DNA from 3 places in the Pseudoduganella sp. HUAS MS19 genome. Region 3 is predicted to be linked to each of the others. Evidence: predicted binding sites of a transcription regulator. Region 3 holds the regulator's gene; each other region holds the start of a gene.
What was found. Region 3 encodes sigma-54, which starts transcription at its own class of promoters, with help from an activator protein. Its sites were predicted from a motif close to TGGCANGNAANCTGCTTT; they were not measured.
Positions count from the first base shown of each region.

Region 1: a site for sigma-54 is predicted at 2,216-2,233, ahead of ACWBU6_RS27680 (pilin). Genes of this name have one in related genera too.
Region 2: a site for sigma-54 is predicted at 1,471-1,488, ahead of prpB (methylisocitrate lyase). Genes of this name have one in related genera too.

Region 1 is NZ_CM132133.1:6,035,914-6,039,997, forward strand. Features, by position in the region: partial or broken gene ACWBU6_RS27665 (transposase domain-containing protein) at 400-667, opposite strand; gene tnpA (IS66 family insertion sequence element accessory protein TnpA) at 741-995, shown strand; partial or broken gene ACWBU6_RS27675 (IS4 family transposase) at 970-1,554, shown strand; gene ACWBU6_RS27680 (pilin) at 1,696-2,175, opposite strand; gene ACWBU6_RS27685 (pilin) at 2,791-3,279, opposite strand; gene ACWBU6_RS27690 (pilin) at 3,604-4,084, opposite strand, start outside.
Region 2 is NZ_CM132133.1:2,172,514-2,176,597, reverse strand. Features, by position in the region: gene prpC (bifunctional 2-methylcitrate synthase/citrate synthase) at 1-529, opposite strand, end outside; gene prpB (methylisocitrate lyase) at 547-1,434, opposite strand; gene prpR (propionate catabolism operon regulatory protein PrpR) at 1,581-3,212, shown strand; gene ACWBU6_RS09965 (acyltransferase family protein) at 3,294-4,084, shown strand, end outside.
Region 3 is NZ_CM132133.1:954,746-958,829, reverse strand. Features, by position in the region: gene ACWBU6_RS04465 (enoyl-CoA hydratase/isomerase family protein) at 1-982, opposite strand, end outside; gene hpf (ribosome hibernation-promoting factor, HPF/YfiA family) at 1,058-1,417, opposite strand; gene ACWBU6_RS04455 (RNA polymerase factor sigma-54) at 1,485-2,981, opposite strand; gene lptB (LPS export ABC transporter ATP-binding protein) at 2,991-3,746, opposite strand; gene lptA (lipopolysaccharide transport periplasmic protein LptA) at 3,749-4,084, opposite strand, start outside.

The DNA.
Region 1 (4,084 bases), 1.3 Mb from region 3:
GGCTGCGCGAACAACTTAAAACTCACTTTCATGACATAACGGTCATCAGGCCGCCGCCTCACTACAGCCTGGCTGCGTCGTCCAACACGCGGCGTCCTAGCCACCATTTCTAGCGAAGCAATGCGAATGCAAAGGCGGCAAGTAGGCACCGACACATTGGGGAGAAAGATGTGAAAATCATTAAGATTGTAATGGTTGCGATCTGCGTTTCGCTTGTATTGCTGGGTATTGTTTATAACGTATTCATTACGCCTTTGTCGAACCCAACACTCGACTTTATACTCTGGACCCTGATCGGATTAGCATTTCTCATTTTGTATTTCATCGGTCGATCCAAAGGACCATAGCGAATAAGTACAGGAATGGTAAGCGGCCAGCCGTCCCACCTGTTCAGCGAGTTTAAGACTGCGTAGGGTTCGGCAATAGCAATAACGAATCGACCTGGCTGTTAGGGCACGTCGGGAGACGTTCCAATACGCTGGCCAGCCAACGCAACGGATCAAAGCCATTGAGCTGGCGGTACCCAGCAAAGTCTGAATGGCGGCAGCGCTTCGGCCGGCGCGCTCCGAACCGGCGAGATGCCAGTTTTCTTGCCGATGGCAATCGGGCGGATCGCATTCTCGACCGCGTTGTTGTCGATCGGGAGCGTGCCCGAGCCAGCGTAGCGTAAGCGTCCAGCGCCACCACATATAAAAGTCCGACTTGCTTGGCCATACTCCAATTTTACTTCGGAGATCAGGATGGCAAACGGGGAGCGCGAGCAGTTATGGCAGGAACGCATCGAGCAATGGCGTAGCAGTGGCCTCTCGCAACGCGGCTTTGCAATGCAGCTGGGCTACGCGGTTCGCCAGGTCGGATACTGGGTGCGCCGCCTGGCGAAAAATGCACCGCCTAACATGGCAATGGTTCCCGCGAAGGTGAAGCCCGCACCGGCACCGGTCGCGCCAGCACTGGTACTGCGCGCGCCACCAGCAATTGTGGGTGCAGCGGATTGATCTGCGCAACGGTGCCAATGGCCCCCTGGCCGTGACCAGCATCGTGGCGCGCGAAATCGATGCGCCAGCCGGCGTTAAGCCAATTGAATGGCGCTTGCTGACCAACCGTTGTGCCAATAGCCATGCGGAGGTAGTGGAATTGATCGACTGGTATCGCGCCCGCTGGGAAATCGAAATGCTGTTCGACATCCTGCAGAATGCTTGCCGTATCGAGTCGTTGCAGTTGGAGCATATCGGCAAACTGGAACGGGCTATCGCGATGTATCTGGTAGTGGCATGGCGCATCGCGCACCTGATGCGGCTGGGGCGAACCTGCCCTGACCTGGAGGCCAGTCGCTTCTTCGACTGGGCCGAGATTCGCGCTGCATACATGCGCTCCAAGGCTGGGCCGCCAGCAAAGCCGACGCTGAATGAGGTGCTACGTTTGATCGCCGGATTTGGCGGTTTCCTTGCCCGCAAAGGCGACGGTGAGCCCGGTGTGCAAACGATTTGGAAAGGACTGCGGAAAGTGCGCGTGGCGGCGGAAGCATTACGCTATGCAGCTACGCCTGCTTCCTGATTTTGGACTTGTGTATAAGGGCATGACTTGAACCTTGCTGCCCACCCTGACCTAAGAGGCAACGCTGACTGATCGTCAGAGAAACGTTTGAGCAAAAGAAAACCGGGCCGAAGCCCGGCTTTCTTCTACTACCTAGCTAAATTAAGTAGCTACGTTGTTCTTCACGACCGCAGCGTACACAGCTGGCGCATCTGCCTCAACGATGTCGGTGGTGTTTTTCCACTTCATGCTCGAATCTTTGGTATCCAAGAACGGAGTGAAGGTAATGGTCTTGCCGTCAGCTGCGGGGAAGATGCCGGTAGCCAGCTTGATCTTGATTTCGCCATTGTTAACTGATTCCAGCGAAGCAACTTCCTTGGTTGGCTTGAAGTCGGCGATCTTGGTGATGCTATTGGAGCCAGCGTCGCAGCTGTCGAACACGCCGCCTGCTTCTTGAACGCACACTGCAACTGCGGTCTTGATCGAGTCGACCGCAGTCAGCGCGTTGGCAATCTTTGCTTTGCCGGTGTAGTCCGAGTAAGCTGGGATTGCTACAGCGGCCAGAATACCGATAATGGCCACGACGATCATCAGTTCGATCAGGGTGAAACCGGCTTGTGCTTGACGCCTAATGGATTGCATTTGGTGCTCCTTCAAGTAAATTGACTCTGATACGGGGGTTATAGCAATCGCCATGCCAGCTCAATTATTCCGACTCGGGGCCATGAGTCGGTGCCAGGGCTGTCATTCGGACAGCTTGCGCCATCTTTAACATATCTTAATAAGCGAATTTGGCCATTTTCGCGTATTGAGATCATCAAGGCTGCTGTTTGAGTGTCCGGAAGGCGGCCAGCTACCGCTTGCGAGTCAAGTTAAGTGGCCTACCCATTGGTGCCACGATGATTTCAGTACCATTCATTTTCCCCATCGACGTCCAGCTACGTCGCGCCCGTTTTCTCAGTTACTGGTTGCGAGGCAATCGCGCCAGTCCCCCATCAGGATCAAAGCATTTCCGTCGTGTTCGATGGGATGCGCAGCGCGTTTCCCGCTCTCAGAAAAACACTGGTGCCGTCGTTTGTCCCGTAAGCTTCTTCTGGGGTATGTTCAGCTGTAGCGTGCAGTTCACTGGCTGCACCGTACGCACTTCACCTTGCTGCGAATCGTTTCGTACGAGGCACGCTGGCTAACCGGCAGAGAATCGCTTGAACAAATAAAAAAAACCGGGCCGAAGCCCGGTTTTCTCACCAGTTAGGTAGATTAGGTACCTACGTTGTTCTTGGTGATTGCAGAGTAGACTGCTGGTGCATTGGCTTGGGTGATGTTGGTGGTGGTGGTCCACTTCACGGTCGAGTCTTTAGCGTCCAGAGTTGGAGTGAAGGTGATGGTCTTGCCATCAGCTTCCGAAGAGATGCCGGTAGCCAGGGTGATGGTGATAGCGCCGTCCGTTACTGAAGCCAGGTTGGCGACTTCTTTGGTTGGCTTGAAGTCAGCGGTTGCAGTGATGCCATTGGAACCCGCGTCGCAGCTATCTTTCACGCCGCCTGCTTCCTGGATGCAAACGGAAACTGCGGTCTTGATCGAATCAGCAGCGGTGATCGCATTGGCGATCTTGGCCTTCGCGGTGTAGTCCGAGTAAGCTGGGATTGCTACTGCAGCCAGGATACCAATAATGGCCACAACGATCATCAGTTCAATCAGGGTGAAGCCGGCTTGTGCTTGACGCTTAATCATTTTCACGGATTTCATTTGCAACTCCTTCAGGGGAAAGAAACAAAAATTGGGTGCGACACTGGAGTAACAGCAATGCGTGTGCCATCTCAAATTGTCAACAAAAACCACGGATTTCTGTCAAAAACTGTCAAATTTCCCTGCTGAGATGACGTTTTTGGTCAATTGGCCTCCAATTTTTGTCAGCTCTTCTGGAGTGGGGTGCCAAAATTTAGCGATACAAAGCGAATCGTGTATTCGGCGGATGCGGGGCCTGAGGACCGATCCCAGGAACTTTTACTTACCCCAAAAGAAAATGCCCCGCTTTCGCGGGGCATTTCATATTACTGCGGAACAGGTAGATTAGGTACCTACGTTGTTCTTAACGATTGCGGAGTGGACCGCTGGGGCATTTGCCTGAACGATGTTGGTGGTGGTGTTCCACTTCACGGTCGAATCTTTTTCAGTGATAACTGGGGTGAAAGTGATGGTCTTGCCGTCAGCTTCCTTGGAGATGCCGGTACCCAGGGTGATGGTGATCGCGCCGTCAGTAACCGAAGCCAGGCTTGCCACTTCTTTGGTTGCCTTGAAGTCAGCAGTTGCGGTGATGCCGTTCGAGCCTGCATCGCAGGTGTCTTTCACGCCACCAGCTTCTTGAATGCACACGGAAACTGCGGTCTTGATCGAATCAGCAGCGGTGATCGCGTTGGCGATCTTGGCTTTAGCGGTGTAGTCCGAGTATGCTGGGATTGCAACAGCAGCCAGGATACCGATAATGGCCACAACGATCATCAGTTCGATCAGGGTGAAGCCAGCTTGCGCTTGTTTCTTAATCATCTTCATC
Region 2 (4,084 bases), 1.2 Mb from region 3:
ACGGCTTTTCGCCGTGCAGCAGGTGCAGGAAGTGGCCGCCGATGGTTTCGTCGTCGGTTTCCACGTCGATGCGCTTGCCGTTATGGCTGTAGTGATACCAGTACAGCAGGATGGAGCCGAAGGAGGCCATCAGGCGGTCGGCGATATCGCGCGCGCCGGCGATGTTGTGGTCATCCTTTTCGGGCAGGCAGCAGCCCAGCACGGAAACGCCGGTACGCATCACGTCCATCGGGTGGGCCGACGCAGGCAGCGCTTCCAGCGCGGACTTGACGCCTTGCGGCAGGCCGCGCAGGGATTTCAGCTTGGATTTGTAGCCTTTCAGTTCGGCGACGTTGGGCAGCTTGCCGTGCACCAGCAGGTAGGCGATTTCTTCGAATTCGCAGGTGGTGGCCACGTCCAGGATGTCGTAGCCGCGGTAGTGCAGGTCATTGCCGGTCTTGCCGACGGAACACAGGGCGGTATTGCCGGCTGCAACGCCGGACAGGGCTACGGACTTCTTCGGCTTGAAGGTTGGGGCTTGTTCGGTCATGACGGTCTCTCCTCGGATCATTTCTTGGCCGCTGCGAACAGCGCATCCAGTTTTTGTTCAAAATCGTGATAGTTGATGCGTTCGTACAGTTCGGCGCGGGTCTGCATGGTGTCGACAACGTTCTGCTGGGTGCCGTCGCGGCGGATCGCGGTGTAGACATTCTCGGCAGCCTTGTTCATGGCGCGGAAGGCGGACAGGGGGTACAGCACCAGGCCTACGTCGGCCGACTTCAGCTCCTCCACGGTAAACAGCGGGGTCGCGCCGAACTCGGTGATGTTGGCGAGCACCGGCACTTTCACGGCGGCGGCGAACTGCTTGTACATGTCCAGGGAAATCATCGCTTCAGGGAAGATCATGTCGGCGCCCGCTTCCACGCAAGCGACGGCGCGCTCGATTGCCGCCTCCAGGCCCTCCACGGCCAGCGCATCGGTGCGGGCCATGATCACGAAGTTCTCGTCGGTACGGGCATCCACGGCGGCCTTGATGCGGTCGACCATTTCGCTCTTGGAGACGATTTCCTTGCCGGGACGGTGGCCGCAACGCTTGGCGCCGACCTGGTCTTCGATATGCATGGCCGCGGCGCCGAACTTGATCATCGACTTTACGGTACGCGCAACATTGAAGGCGGAGGAGCCGAAGCCGGTATCCACGTCGACCAGCAGCGGCAGGTCGCACACGTCGGTAATGCGGCGCACATCGGTCAGCACGTCGTCCAGGCTGGAGATGCCCAAGTCCGGCAGGCCCAGGGAGCCGGCAGCGACCCCGCCGCCCGACAGGTAGATCGCCTTGAAGCCGGCGCGCTTGGCCAGCAGGGCGTGGTTGGCGTTGATCGCGCCCACCACCTGCAGCGGGGATTCTTCTTGCACGGCCTTGCGGAAGGCGGCACCTGCGGAATATTGGCTCATGATGTCCTTTCAGTTTGAGGAATATTTGCCGTCCATAGTGCAAGTGGCGTGCCAGCAGCGGCTGCCCAGCAAAATCAAGCACTTGCAACCCCAGCCCCAGAGTATAATGTTTCAATTTGAAACACGTGAAACACTTCCAGTGAAACATGCGACATTCCACGCCCCTGCCCTTCGACCCGGCGGACAAGCCAGTGATCTGGACAGTGTCCGTCTCGCGCCTGTCGGAGCTGTTCCGCGACATCACGCTGGAATATGACGCCCTGGCCGACATCGAGCCGATCAACCTCGGCTTCGACGAGGCCGCGCGCCATATCCGCGAACGCCTGGCGACGGAGCGCTGCGATGCGGTGATCGCGGCCGGCTCCAATGCCGCCTACCTGAAAGGCCGCCTGTCGGTTCCGGTGGTGATCGCCAAGGCCAGCGGCTTCGATTTCATGCAGGCCCTGGCCCGGGCTCGCAAGGTCTCCAGCCGCATCGGTGTCATCACCTACCAGGACGACATGCCGGCGCTGGCGGAATTCGCCGCCACCTTCGGGGTACCGATCGAGCAGCGTACCTACGCCACGGAAGAAGATGCGCGCGCGCAGATCAACGACCTGAAAGCCTCGGGCATCAAGGCCATCGTCGGCGCCGGCCTGATCACCGACCTGGCCGAAGAAGCCGGATTGACCGGCGTGTTCGTCTACTCCGCCGCCTCGATCCGCCAGGCCTTCGACGACGCGCTGGAACTGGCGCGCCTGGCACAGCTCGAGACCAACCGCAGCCGCCGCCACGTCGTGGCCGACACCCTGCGCGCCAAGCACGGGCTGGCCGACCTGCGTGGCGAGTCCGAAGCGATGGAGCGCGTCCGCCAGGCCGTCGTGCTGTATGCAAAATCGCCGGCCACGGTGCTGATCCAGGGCGAGACCGGCTGCGGCAAGGAATTAGTGGCGCAAGCCATCCACCGCGAATCGCCGCGCACCCTGGGCGGCGCCAACCGGCCGTTTGTCGCCGTGAATTGCGGCGCCATCGCCGAATCGCTGCTGGAATCGGAATTGTTCGGCCACGAGGAAGGCGCCTTCACCGGCGCCCGGCGCGGAGGTCACGCGGGCCTGTTCGAAGCGGCCAACCGCGGCACCTTGTTCCTCGACGAGATCGGCGAAATGCCGCTTGCGCTGCAAACCCGGCTCCTGCGCGTACTGGAGGAACGCGAGGTGGTACGCGTTGGCGGCACGCGGCCAATCCCCGTCAACGTGCGCATCATCAGCGCCACGCACTGCGATCTTGAAACGCGGGTGCGCGAAGGCCGCTTCCGCGCAGACCTGTTCTATCGGCTGGCCGTGCTGCGCCTGGCCCTGCCGCCGCTGCGCCAACGCCCGACCGACATCCTGCCGCTGGCCGAGTGGTCGCTGCGCACCGCACTGGCCGGACTGGGGGCGCGTGCCCATCCCAACCTGCCGGCCGAACTGGCGGCCTGCGCCCCGCTGCTGCTGCGCTACGACTGGCCGGGCAATGTGCGCGAACTGCGCAACCTGACCGAACGCCTTGCCCTGTTCCTCGCCGCCGAACCACTGCAAGCCCTGACGCCCAGCTTCGTCGCCGGCGTTGCGCCCGAACTGAACCCGCTCCCGCACGGAGTACCGCACCCGGCCCCTGCTTCGGCCCCGCGGCCAGCCATGCCGGAAAGCGTCAGCGCAGTGCTGGACCGCTTCGGAGGACGCCGCGACGCCGCTGCCGACTACCTGGGCATCAGCCGCACCACGCTCTGGCGCCGCTTGCGCGAGGAGCAGGAGACATAGCCCGACGCGCCGGCGCCACACGCAATTGCACAAATTACAATATTACGATATCTTCTTGATATTGATTTCGAGGGTGGCGTCATGGAGTATCGCAGGGAAATTGATGGTCTGCGGGCGCTTGCCGTCCTGCCGGTAATCCTGTTCCACGCAGGGTTCCAGTTCTTTGGCGGCGGCTTCGTCGGCGTCGATATCTTCTTCGTCATCAGCGGCTACCTGATTACGACCATCCTCATCCACGAACTGGAAGCCGGCCAGTTCTCCCTCCTTCATTTCTACGAACGGCGCGCGCGCCGCATCCTGCCCGCGCTCTTCTTCCTGCTGCTTGCCTGCCTGCCGTTCGCCTGGTTCTGGCTGGTACCGGACGACTTGAAGAGTTTTTCGCAAAGCCTGGTCGCGGTAACCACCTTCGCTTCGAACATCCTGTTCTGGCAGCAGAGCGATTACTTTGACTCCTCCGCCGAATTCAAGCCCTTGCTCCACACCTGGAGCCTGGCGGTCGAAGAGCAGTTCTACCTGCTGTTCCCGCTGTTGCTGATGCTGTTCTGGCGCCGCAACCAGCGCCTGCTGCTGGCAGTGCTGGTGGGCGCGGCGCTTGCCAGCCTCGGCGCAGCGCAATGGGGCGTCGCCAGGAACCCTACCGCCACCTTCTTCCTGCTGCCAACGCGCGGCTGGGAACTGGCCATCGGTGCGCTGTGCGCCTATTCCATGTCGCGTCCAGGCTCCGGCCAGCACGCGCAACGCACGCGTGAACTTGCCAGCCTGGCGGGCCTGGGACTGATCGGCGTCAGCATTTTTGCCTTCAGCAAATACACGCCCTTCCCCAGCGTGTATGCCCTCCTGCCCACCGTGGGAACAGCAATGATCATCCTGTT
Region 3 (4,084 bases):
TCGGCTGGTTGTCCTTGTCGATCACCAGCGCACGCACGCCTTCGAAAATTTCGCCGTGTTCGAAGTTGCGGCGCACCAGGTTGCGCTCCATGCGCAGGCAATCCGACACGCCCAGCGCGGCGCCGCGCTTCAGCAGTTCGTGGGTCACGCTCATCATCAAGGGCGAGCGTAATTCCATCGCCTTGAGCGACTTCTGCGCGAAAGGCGTGCTGTCGCCGCGCAGCGAATCCATGATGGCCGGCACCGAACCGGCGGAGAAATGCTTGTCGATCAGGGCGCGCTGCGCCTCCAGTTCGCTGTCGCCGGCGAACGCATTGTGCGGGCCGGCAAAGACGGCAATCGCATCGCGCAGCGACTCGCCGGGAGTGGACTCGAACAGCGCTGCCAGACCGGCCAGTTCCGTTTCCGGCACGAAGTAGTCTGCCAGGTCCAGGTAGAGCGCGTCGGCCGCGCCGACCGTCAAGCCGGTCAGCCCGAGCCACATGCCGAGCCGCCCCGGCGCATGCGACAGGAAATGGCTGCCGCCCACGTCAGGGAACAGGCCGATATTCACTTCCGGCATCGCCATCTTGGTACGGCCGGTGACGATGCGCACGCCGCAGTCAGGCCCACCCTGTGCGATCCCCATGCCGCCGCCCATCACCACGCCATCCATCAGCGCCACATAAGGCTTGGGGTAGAAATGGATCAAATGGTTAAGCGCATATTCTTCGGTGAAGAAGTCTTCCAGCAGGGCGCTGCCGCCTTGTGTATTGGCGCGGCCGACGTCATGGAAAAAACGGATATCGCCGCCGGCACACAGCGCGCGTTCACTGCTGCTGCGCACGACAACCGCCGCCACGGACGCATCGTCGCGCCACGCCAGCAGCGCTTGCGTCATCGCGCGCACCATGTCGAGGGACAGTGAATTGAGGGCTTTGGGCCGGTCCAGCGTGATGAAGCCGGTGCCGTTGGAGATGTGGGTTTGGACGTGTTCGCTCATGCAAATATTTTAACGCACCCTGGCCGCAAAAAAGGGCGCCAATTGCGCCCTTTGGTGTGCTACACGGCCAGTCCTTTACATGGCGGTGGGTGGTGCTTCGTACGTATCCGGGAAATGCTTGATGGCCGCATGATTGTGGTTCTGCACACGGTCTTTGTATTTCATGACCTGGCGATCCAGTTTGTCAATCAGGGTGTCGATGGCGGCGTAGAGGTCTTGCGACAGGCTTTCGACGTACACGGTTTTGCCAGACATGCGCAGGTTGATTTCGGCTTTCTGGCGTTTCTCTTTCTCGGTGAGGTTATCTACAGTCAGGATGACAGCAATATCGATTACTTGATCGAAATGGCGCTTGACTCGTTCCAGCTTGTTCTGCACGTATTCGCGAATGGCCGGGGTCACTTCGACATGATGTCCACTGATGGTGAGATTCATACACACTCCTAAAGATGATGTCGCTCTCGAGTTCGTGCGCGCCGAAACGCACAGAGGAACCCATGCACTACAAAGATTTGCGGAGGCTTACCGGAGGGATTTTCAACGCTTCTCGATATTTGGCAACAGTCCGTCGCGCAATCACCATGCCTTGTTCTCCCAGCATGTCCGCAATCTTACTGTCGGATAAAGGATTTTTCGGGTCTTCTGCTCCTGTCAATTGCACGATCAGTGCCCGTATCGCAGTCGAGGAAGCTTCACCCCCAGCTTCGGTCGCGACGTGGCTACCAAAGAAATATTTCAACTCAAACATGCCATGTGGGGTGAGCATGTATTTTTGAGTTGTTACGCGAGAAATAGTGCTCTCGTGTAGTCCCAGTGTATCAGCAATTTCACGCAACACAAGGGGTCTCATGGCCACCGCGCCATGACTGAAAAAGTTCTTTTGTCGTTCTACTATCGCCTCCGCCACGCGTAGGATCGTGTCGAAACGCTGGCGCATATTCTTGATCAGCCACTTGGCTTCCTGCAGCTGGCCATTCATCTGCGACTCGCTCTTGCCTTGCTTGAGCAGGTTGGCGTACAGCGCGTTCACGCGCAGGCGCGGCACCACGTCGTTATTCAGCGTGACCAGCCAGCCGCCGCGGCCCTTCTTCACGATCACGTCCGGCACCACATAGTCTGACTCGCCTGACGCAAATTCGGCGCCCGGATGCGGGTTGCACTGGCGGATCACGCACTGCGCTTCGCGCAAGTCTTCGTCGTCGCAGTCGAGGGCTTTCTTCAGCTTGGTGAATTCGCGCTGGGCAAACCAGGTCAGGTGCTTTTCGACGATGGTCAGCGCCATGCGGCGCGTCACCAGCGGCACGCCCGGCATGCGCTTGATCTGCAGCGCCAGGCATTCGGCGGCATTGCGCGCGGCAACGCCGGGCGGGTCGAAACTTTGCAGCAGCACCAGGCTGCAACGCAGGTCGTCCAGCTCGATCTCCAGCTCGGGCGGCAGGCGCTCGTGGATTTCTTCCAGCGGCTCCTCCAGGTAGCCGTTATCGTCCAGCGCATCGATGATCAGCTCCATCAGCGCGCGGTCGCGCGGCTCCTGCACGGTGACGCGCATCTGCTCCAGCAGGTGTTCGCGCAGCGTGCAGCCGGAAGCTTCCAGTTGCGGGCGGCTGTCTTCGTCGTCGGCGGATTTGCTGCCGGAGCTGGCGCTCCAGTCGGTGTCGTCGCTGCCGTTGCCGGCGCTTTCGCTGTCGCCGCCTTCATAGCCTTCGCCATCGGCAGCGGCGGGGGCGTCGCCGCCCTCGCCTGGCGCGCCATCAGGTGTGGGCGCGGCGGGGCCTTCCGAGCCATTGCCGTTGCCCTGGCTGATGGCGCCATCGGCCAGCAGGCGCACCGAGTGGTCGAGCGGATCGTCAAGGCGCTCCAGCATGGGATTGTCGCCAAGCAGCTGTTCCAACTCCTGGTGCAGTTCCAGCGTGGACAGCTGCAACAGGCGGATGGATTGTTGCAGCTGCGGCGTCAGCGCCAGGTGTTGCGAGGTTCGCAGTTGCAGTGTTTGTTTCATGGCCTTCGCTTACATGCGGAAGTGTTCGCCGAGGTAGACACGGCGTACGGATTCGTTGGCAATGATGTCGTCCGGGCGGCCCGAAGCCAGCACGGCGCCCTGGTTGATGATGTAGGCGCGGTCGCAGATGCCGAGGGTCTCACGCACATTATGGTCGGTGATCAGGACACCGATATTGCGCTCCTTCAGGAAACGCACAATACGTTGGATTTCGATCACGGCGATCGGGTCCACGCCGGCGAACGGTTCGTCCAGCAGCACGAAACGCGGATTGGTGGCCAGGGCGCGTGCAATTTCCACGCGGCGGCGCTCGCCACCGGACAGCGACAGGGCCGGATTCTCGCGCAGCTTCTCGATTTGCAAGTCGGCCAGCAGCGCTTCCAGGCGCTGGTTGATCTCGGCCTTGGCCAGCGGCTTGCCGTCGACCCTCTGCAGTTCCAGCACCGCGCGGATATTTTCCTCCACGGTCAGCTTGCGGAACACCGAAGCTTCCTGCGGCAGGTAGGACAGGCCCAGCGCGGCGCGCTTGTGGATCGGCAGGCTCGATACGTCGGCGCCGCCGATATCGATGGTGCCCGCATCGGAGGCCACCAGGCCGACGATCATGTAGAAGGAAGTGGTCTTGCCGGCGCCGTTAGGGCCCAGCAGGCCGACCACTTCGCCGCAGTCGACTTGCAGCGAAACGTCGTGCACCACCTGGCGTTTGCCATAGGTTTTCTGGAGGCCGCGCACGACCAGCGTGCTGGCGCAGGTATTTGCTTGCATGCTTACTTCTTCTCCGTGGTGGCGGCAGGCGTGGTTGGCTGGGCCGCAGGCGTGGTTGGCTGGGCCGCAGGCGGTTCGGTGCGGGCCGGCTGGATCACCATGGTGCCGCGGCCGCCGCCCGGCTTGCTCTCGCCGCTTGCGGTATTGCGCACGCTGAAGAATTCCTTGCGGCTGTCGTAGGAGATGAACTCGCCCTGCACTTCATCGTTCTGCTTGCCGCCTTCCAGGCGGCGGATGGTGGCTTTGTTGAACATTTTCACCAGCTCAACCTGTTCCTCATATTCGATACGCTCGGCGTCGCCTTCCACCCACTGATCGCCGGCGCCGTCGCGCTTCTG